DNA from 2 places in the Microbacterium sp. P5_B6 genome. Region 2 is predicted to be linked to the other one. Evidence: predicted binding sites of a transcription regulator. Region 2 holds the regulator's gene; the other holds the start of a gene.
What was found. Region 2 encodes HspR, which represses chaperone genes until heat shock. Its sites were predicted from a motif close to AAGTTGAGTCNNNNNGACTCAACTT; they were not measured.
Positions count from the first base shown of each region.

Region 1: the regulator HspR is predicted to act here: its motif matches at 2,157-2,181, upstream of AC1DP3_RS02160 (ATP-dependent Clp protease ATP-binding subunit).

Region 1 is NZ_JBFULL010000002.1:85,216-88,761, reverse strand. It holds gene AC1DP3_RS02160 (ATP-dependent Clp protease ATP-binding subunit) at 1-2,118, opposite strand, end outside; gene nhaA (Na+/H+ antiporter NhaA) at 2,227-3,546, opposite strand, start outside.
Region 2 is NZ_JBFULL010000001.1:351,174-354,719, reverse strand. It holds gene AC1DP3_RS01520 (nucleotide exchange factor GrpE) at 1-280, shown strand, start outside; gene AC1DP3_RS01515 (DnaJ C-terminal domain-containing protein) at 298-1,290, shown strand; gene AC1DP3_RS01510 (heat shock protein transcriptional repressor HspR) at 1,397-1,912, shown strand; gene AC1DP3_RS01505 (DUF2252 domain-containing protein) at 1,913-3,328, opposite strand; gene AC1DP3_RS01500 (potassium channel family protein) at 3,462-3,546, shown strand, end outside.

The DNA of each region.
Region 1 (3,546 bases), on a different contig from region 2:
GAAGCCGATGGCACCCGAACGCGACGCGAGGAACTCGCTTCCGAGGTTCGAGGTCATGATGATGACCGTGTTGCGGAAGTCCACCGTCCGACCCTGGCCATCCGTGAGGCGCCCGTCGTCCAGCACCTGCAGCAGCAGGTTGAAGACGTCGGGGTGGGCCTTCTCGATCTCGTCGAAGAGCACCACGGCGTAGGGGTTCCGGCGGACGCGCTCGGTCAGCTGTCCCGCTTCGTCGTACCCGACGTATCCGGGAGGAGCACCGACGAGACGTGACACGGTGTGCCGCTCGCCGAACTCGCTCATGTCGAACCGGATGACGTCGCCGTCATCGAACAGCGACTGGGCCAGGGCCTTGGCGAGCTCGGTCTTGCCGACGCCCGTGGGGCCGAGGAACAGGAACGATCCGACGGGCCGGTGGGCGTCGCCCATGCCGGTGCGGTTGCGGCGCACGGCTTTCGCGACAGCGGTCACCGCGTCGTCCTGTCCGATGACCCGGGCATGCAGCTCGTCCTCCAGCGAGGCGAGGCGCTCGCGCTCGGTCTCGGTGAGGCGGTTGACAGGGATGCCGGTGGCACGGCTGATCACGGCGGCGATCTCGGCTTCGTCCACGATCGGGGACGGGCCGGCGGTTCCGCCGCGCGTCGCCTCATCGAGCTTCGCCTGCACCTCCGCGATCTGATCGCGGATCCGCGAGGCCTCCTCGTAGTGCTCGGCCGAGACGGCGGCGTTCTTGTCGGCTTCGAGGGTCGCCAGCCGCTCGACGAGCGCCGTGACGTCCACGAGTGCGCCGAGCTTGAGCCGCAGCCGCGCGCCCGCCTGGTCGATGAGGTCGATCGCCTTGTCGGGCAGCACCCGCTCCGTCAGGTACCGGTCGCTGAGCTCCACCGCGGCGCGAAGCGCGGCATCCGTGTATTCCAGTCCGTGGTGCTCCTCGTAGGCGGACTTGAGCCCGTGCAGGATCAGGACGGAGTCCTCGATCGAGGGCTCGCCCACCTTGACCGGCTGGAAGCGGCGCTCGAGCGCCGGGTCCTTCTCGATCGTGCGGTACTCCTTGAGCGTGGTCGCACCCACCAGGTGCAGATCGCCGCGCGCCAGGCGGGGCTTCAGGATGTTTCCGGCATCCATCGCGCCCTCGCCGCCTCCGCCGGCGCCGACGACGGTGTGCACCTCGTCGATGAAGAGGATCATGCTGCCCTCGAGCGCGGCGACCTCGTCGATCGTCTTGGTGAGGCGCTCTTCGAAGTCGCCGCGATACCGGGTGCCCGCGAGCATGGCCGCGAGGTCGAGCGACACGACGCGCTTGCCGAGCAGCTGCTCGGGGACGGCACCGGCGGCGATCGCCTGGGCGAGCCCCTCGACGATCGCGGTCTTGCCGACACCCGCCTCGCCGACCAGCACAGGGTTGTTCTTGGTGCGGCGACTCAGGATCTCGATCGTCTGCTCGATCTCGTCACTGCGGCCGATGACCGGGTCGAGCCGTCCGTCCGCGGCAAGAGCGGTGAGGTCGGTGCCGAAGGTGTCGAGCATCGGGGTCTGCGCCTCGGCCTGCCCGTCGTCGGAGGTCGGTGCGGCGCCGGGGGTCACCGTTTCGCGCACGGCACCGGTGAGGGCCTCCGCCGTCACGCCGGCGTCGGCGAGGATCTTGCCCGCCGGAGTGTCCTGCGACAGCACGATCGCGAAGAACAGGTGCTCGGGGTCGATGTAGGTCGAGCCCGATGAGCGGGCGACCTGGAAGGAGTGGAAGAGCGCGCGGGTGACGGATGCCGTCACCACAGCGCCTTCAGCCTCGGCCGCGGCCGACGCGGACGGAAGCCGCTGCTCCGCTGCCTGAGCGATCGCGCCGGGGTCCGCGCCGATGCGGCGCACAGCATCGCGCACCGGCTCCTGCTCGACCAGCACGTGCAGCAGATGCAGGGCATCCAGCTCGTGCTGCCCGCGTCCGAGGGCGAAGCGCCCGGCGCGCTGCAGCACGTCCTGCGTTCGCGCGCTCAGGAACCGGGTGAGGTCTATCGACCGCTCCGCGCGAGCGCGCTCACCGGCGAGGTACCGTGCGATGAACTCGTCGAACGAGCCGGCGGCGTCTCCGTCACCGGTGAAAGGGGTGAAGTCTTCGGGCATTCCCGTGGTCTCCGTGATTCTCGATCAGTGTCCCGACAAAGTTGAGTCGAGCCGTATCAAGGTCAACGGATCCGCCGAAACGGATATTCCCGGGCGACGGGTGGTCTTCTACGAGAGCCCCTCGCGGGCGGATGCTGTCTTCTCGAGCGCCCGGATGAGGCTGGCGGAGTCGTACGGTCCGACGTGCCGCCTTCCGTTGACGAAGAAGGTCGGGGTGCTGGCGAGGTCCATGAGCTCGGCATCCAGGCGATCGTCGTGGATGCGGCGCAGCACGCGAGGGGATTGGAAGTCCTCCATGAACCGCTCAGGGTCGAGCCCCAGGTCGGCCGCGTACATGCAGAGGTCCGCTGCCTCGAGCCGATCCTGGTTGGCGAAGAGCACCTGCGCCATGTCGATGAACCGGCCCTGCAGCGCGGCCGCCTCCGCCGCCTGGGCCGCCTCCTGCGCGTGGGGGTGCGGCCCGTCGAGCGGCAGATGCCGCCACACCCACCGCACCGTCGATTCTCCGAAGTGCTCGAGCACCGCATCGATCGAGCCGGTCGCACGGCTGCAGAACGGGCACTCGAAGTCGCCGTACTCCACGATCTCGTGAGGGGCCGCCGCACTCCCCCGGAAATGGTCGCGGGGAGCGTCGAACGGACGCGCGAGCATCGCACCGACCGGGCGCGGCGGCCACACCCGGTCGCCGACGACGAGCATGCCCCAGCCTGCGAAGAACGCGAGGACGGATGCTGTCAGCACCGCGACACGCGCGATGTTCTGCGTCTCGGGGTCCGAGATCGCGATGGGCACGAGGAAGAGCGAGATGGTGAACCCGATGCCCGAGAGCGCACCGCCGCCCGCGATGCGGTTGAGCCCGAGCCCGGGCGCCAGCTGCCCTCGGCCCAGCGCGCGCACGAGAGCCGTCGCTCCGGTGATGCCGACGAACTTGCCCACCATCAGCGCCACGACGATGCCCCACGCGACCGGGGAGGTGACGGCATCCCGGACCGTCTCGGCATCGAGGCGCACGCCGGCGTTGGCGAAGGCGAAGATCGGGAGCACGCCGAACGAGATGTACGGCCGCCAGGCGGCATCCACTCGTTCATTGATCGACAGCGAATCGCGGAGGCTCCGGGTGACGGCGGCGGCGTACGCCGGGTTGGGCGACTCTCGGAAGGCCTGCGTGAGCGTGGCGGTGCGCTCGACATCGCCTCTCCGCGGCGGGAACACGGGGATGAGAAGGGCGACGGCGACACCCGCGAGGGTGGGATGGATGCCCGACAGCAGCACCGCCACCCACAGCGCGGCGCCGAGACCGACGTAGGCGATGCCCCGCCCGGCGGGCAGGAAGCGCACCGCCGCGAGCAGGGCCATGATCACGATCGCCGCGATGAACGGCACCGGGTCGATCCCGGCGTTGTAGAAGACGCCGATGGCGAGGAGGGC
Region 2 (3,546 bases):
CGACGATCTCGATCGCGCAGCCAAGCACGGCGACCTCGTGGAGGGCTCGCCCTTCGCGCAGATCGGCGAGAAGGTGCGCGCGGTGGCCGAGCGGCTCGGCGTGACGGCATACGGCGAGGCGGGCGAAGCGTTCGACCCGCAGCACCACGAAGCGATCTTCCAGGCGCCGACCCCCGGCGTCGAGGCACCCACGGTGCTCGAGGTCGTCGAGGTCGGCTACCGGGTGGGCTCGGTCGAGCTTCGCCCCGCGAAGGTCGTCGTCGCCGTCCCGGTCGACTGACCAGCTGAGGAGCATGCATGGCGAGTCAGGACTGGTTCGACAAGGACTTCTACAAGATCCTCGGCGTCTCCAAAGACGTCTCGGAAGCGGATCTCAAGAAGACCTACCGCAAGCTCGCGCGCACGCATCACCCTGATTCCAATCAGGGTGATGCGGCGGCCGAGGCGAAGTTCAAGGAGATCAGCGAGGCGTACTCGGTGCTCTCCGACCCTGAGCAGCGCAAGGAGTACGACCAGATCCGCGCCATGGGTGCCGGCGGCGCCCGCTTCACCTCGGCCGGCCCCGGTGCCGCCGGCTTCGAGGACGTGTTCTCGATGTTCGGTCAGGGCCGCACCGGTCGGACCCAGGCTGAAGACATGGACGACATCTTCCGGATGTTCAACCAGACCCAGGGCGGCGGCTTCGGCTCGGGGCGCTTCGGCCAGACGACCGGCGGATTCCGCGGCTACGGCGGCCCCACCCGCGGCGCCGATGTCACGGCGCGCACGACCGTCGACTTCCTGACGGCCACGCGCGGCGAGACCATCACCCTGCAGGGTGACGACGGCAAGCCGTTCAAGGTGAAGATCCCCGCGGGAGTCGCGGACGGCCAGAAGATCCGGCTGCGCGGTCGGGGCCGGCCCTCGCCGGACGGCGGCGAGCCGGGCGATGTCGTCGTGGCGGTCTCGGTGCGGCCGCATCCGGTCTTCACCCGCGATGGCATCAACCTGCGCGTGACGGTGCCGATCACCTTCACCGAGGCGGTCCTCGGCGCGACGATCGAGGTTCCGACGCTGGGCGGCGAGCCGGTCAAGCTGCGGGTCGCGCCCGGCACCCCCTCCGGCCGGGTGCTGCGCGTCAAGGGCCGCGGGGTCGAGACGGCCAAGGGCACGGGCGACCTTCTCGCCGAGGTGCAGGTCGCCGTCCCGTCGCACCTCGACGACGCGGCGCGCGAAGCGCTGGAGCGCTTCCACGCGCTGGAGCCGAAGGAGAACCCGCGCGCCGATCTCATGTCCAAGGCGCGCGGCTAGATCATGACAGAGAACAGGTGTTCCGGCGCGGACAGGACCTCAGCGCCCTGCGCGGTGCTGCCTCCGCCGGAACTCCTGTCCTGAGCGACGAGAGGCGGTGGTTCGCATGGGTGAGCAGCACGACATCGACGAGGACACGCCGATCTTCGCGATCGCCTCAGCGGCCGAGCTCTCCGGGATGCACCCGCAGACCCTGCGCCAGTACGACCGGCTCGGGCTCGTCGTCCCCGCCCGCACCCAGGGCGGATCCCGCCGCTACTCGCTGCGGCACGTGCAGCAGCTGGTTGAAGTGGCCCGGATGTCGGCGGACGGCATGGGGCTTCCGGCCATCGCCCGCATCCTCGAACTCGAGGATCGCGTGCGCGAGCTGCACCTGCGGGTGCGCGACCTCGAAGAGCGGGTGAAGGTCGAGCTCGAGCGCCGTCCGGGTGCTCGGGTCTTCGCCGCCGGTGCGACCGGCGCGGTGGTGACGCTCCGGCACGGCACGCGGGTTCGCCGCGCGACCGAGGTGGTGCTGTGGAGCCCCCGGGTCGGCATCGCTCCGATGGACGACGGTCAGGACGAGGGGACGGATGCTGCTCCCCGCGACGAGCCCGGTCCAGGGGTCCGCGGAACCGCCTGATCAGCCCAGGGCGCGGACGGCAGCCCTCGCCTCGGCCGAGCCGCTCTCTGCCTTCGGGTGTGCGGCGACGAACGCTTCGAAGTCCGACTTCGAGAGGGCGGCATAGGCGTAGGCCCACTCGAGGATCGCCTCACCCACCATCCGCCCGTTGCCGATGTATCCGGCGACCTCGGCGGCGCGGGGGGACTGTGCGTGGGCACGGGCGAGGACCGCGCCGCAGATCTCGGCGTAGTCGCGGAAGGTCGCGTCATCGAGCTGATCCATGTCGATGCCGCCCTTCATGTCGTTGAACTGCCGCACGTAGAAGTCACCGGCGTAGGCACGGAGGTGCCCGAGGAACGGGTCCGAGACCGCCTGCAGGATGCGCTGGAGGGCGACGACACGGCCCCCCTCGCCCTGCTCGGTCACGAGCTCCACCAGTGCATCCGGCTGAGTGATGCCCCCGTACTGCTCGAGCACGCTGCGCCCGGCCTCCTTGCCCTGCAGGATGAGCGCGTTGGCGTCTCCGTCCTGCAGCAGGATCAGCGTGCAGAGCGTGCCCACGCTTCCGACGCCGACCACGCGCAGGGCGATGTCCGACACCGTGTACTGAGCCAGGACGAGCCTGACGTCCACGTTCGCGGACGCCATGTACTTCTGCAGGTTGTCGTGCAGTCGTCCCTCGATCTCAGGCGTCGTGTGCGTCATCGTCGGCGGACGGTCGACGAACATGAGCCGACCCTGATCGTCGAGGGTCGTGAGGCGCTTGGCGGCGCGATCGCCGGTCTTCTTCTCGGCCTCCTTGATCGCGCTCCGCATGGTGCGCTGCGACTCCGGCTCCATGGCCTTCAGGCCGGACTCGGCGTCGAAATGCTCGAAGAAGCGGCGGACGCTGCTGCGCGCCGCGTTCGCCGCCATGGAGCGCGCGTACGTTCGCACCGCCTCCAGAGCGGCCTCCTCGACGACCTTGTGATCGCGGGATGTCGCCTGCCCGGCGATGACGATGCTCGTGACGAGGCGCTTCAGATCCCACTCCCACGGAGCCCACGCAGCTTCGTCGAAGTCGTTGAGGTCGAACATCAGCGTGCGCTGCGGTGAGGCGAAGAAGCCGAAGTTCGAGACGTGCGCATCGCCGCAGGATGCGACCAGGATGCCGCTGTGCGGGTCGCGCGCGAGGTCGGCGGCCTGGATCGCCGCGGTACCCCGGTAGAACGCGAAGGGGCTGGCCGACATCCGCTCGATCCGCAGGGGGACGAGTTCGGCGAGCCGTCCCTCGTTCTGGGCGTCGAGGATCCCGAGCGGATCCCGATCACCCCCGGAGAGGTGCGCCAGCTCGCTCCGCGACACCGCCCGACGGGCGTCCTTGCCGGCTGCCATGCGCTGCTCCACCGTCGCCGGTCGGGTCCACTCGAGCGCAGATGTATAAGAGTCCGTCATGGGCACATCATGGCACCGGCACGCGGGCGGTGCCACGGACCTGGTCGCTCGGCACGTCGTGCGGTCACACCCCTCGGGTGACCGATCGGCGGTGCACCTCGGGCGGCGAGCCCCGCGGCTCTAGAGTGCACCCATGGCGAGCCGATCCGAGATCATGGCGCGGTGGGAGAGTGCCACGCACTGGCCTCTGATCGTGGCAGCCGCCCTGTGGCTCATCG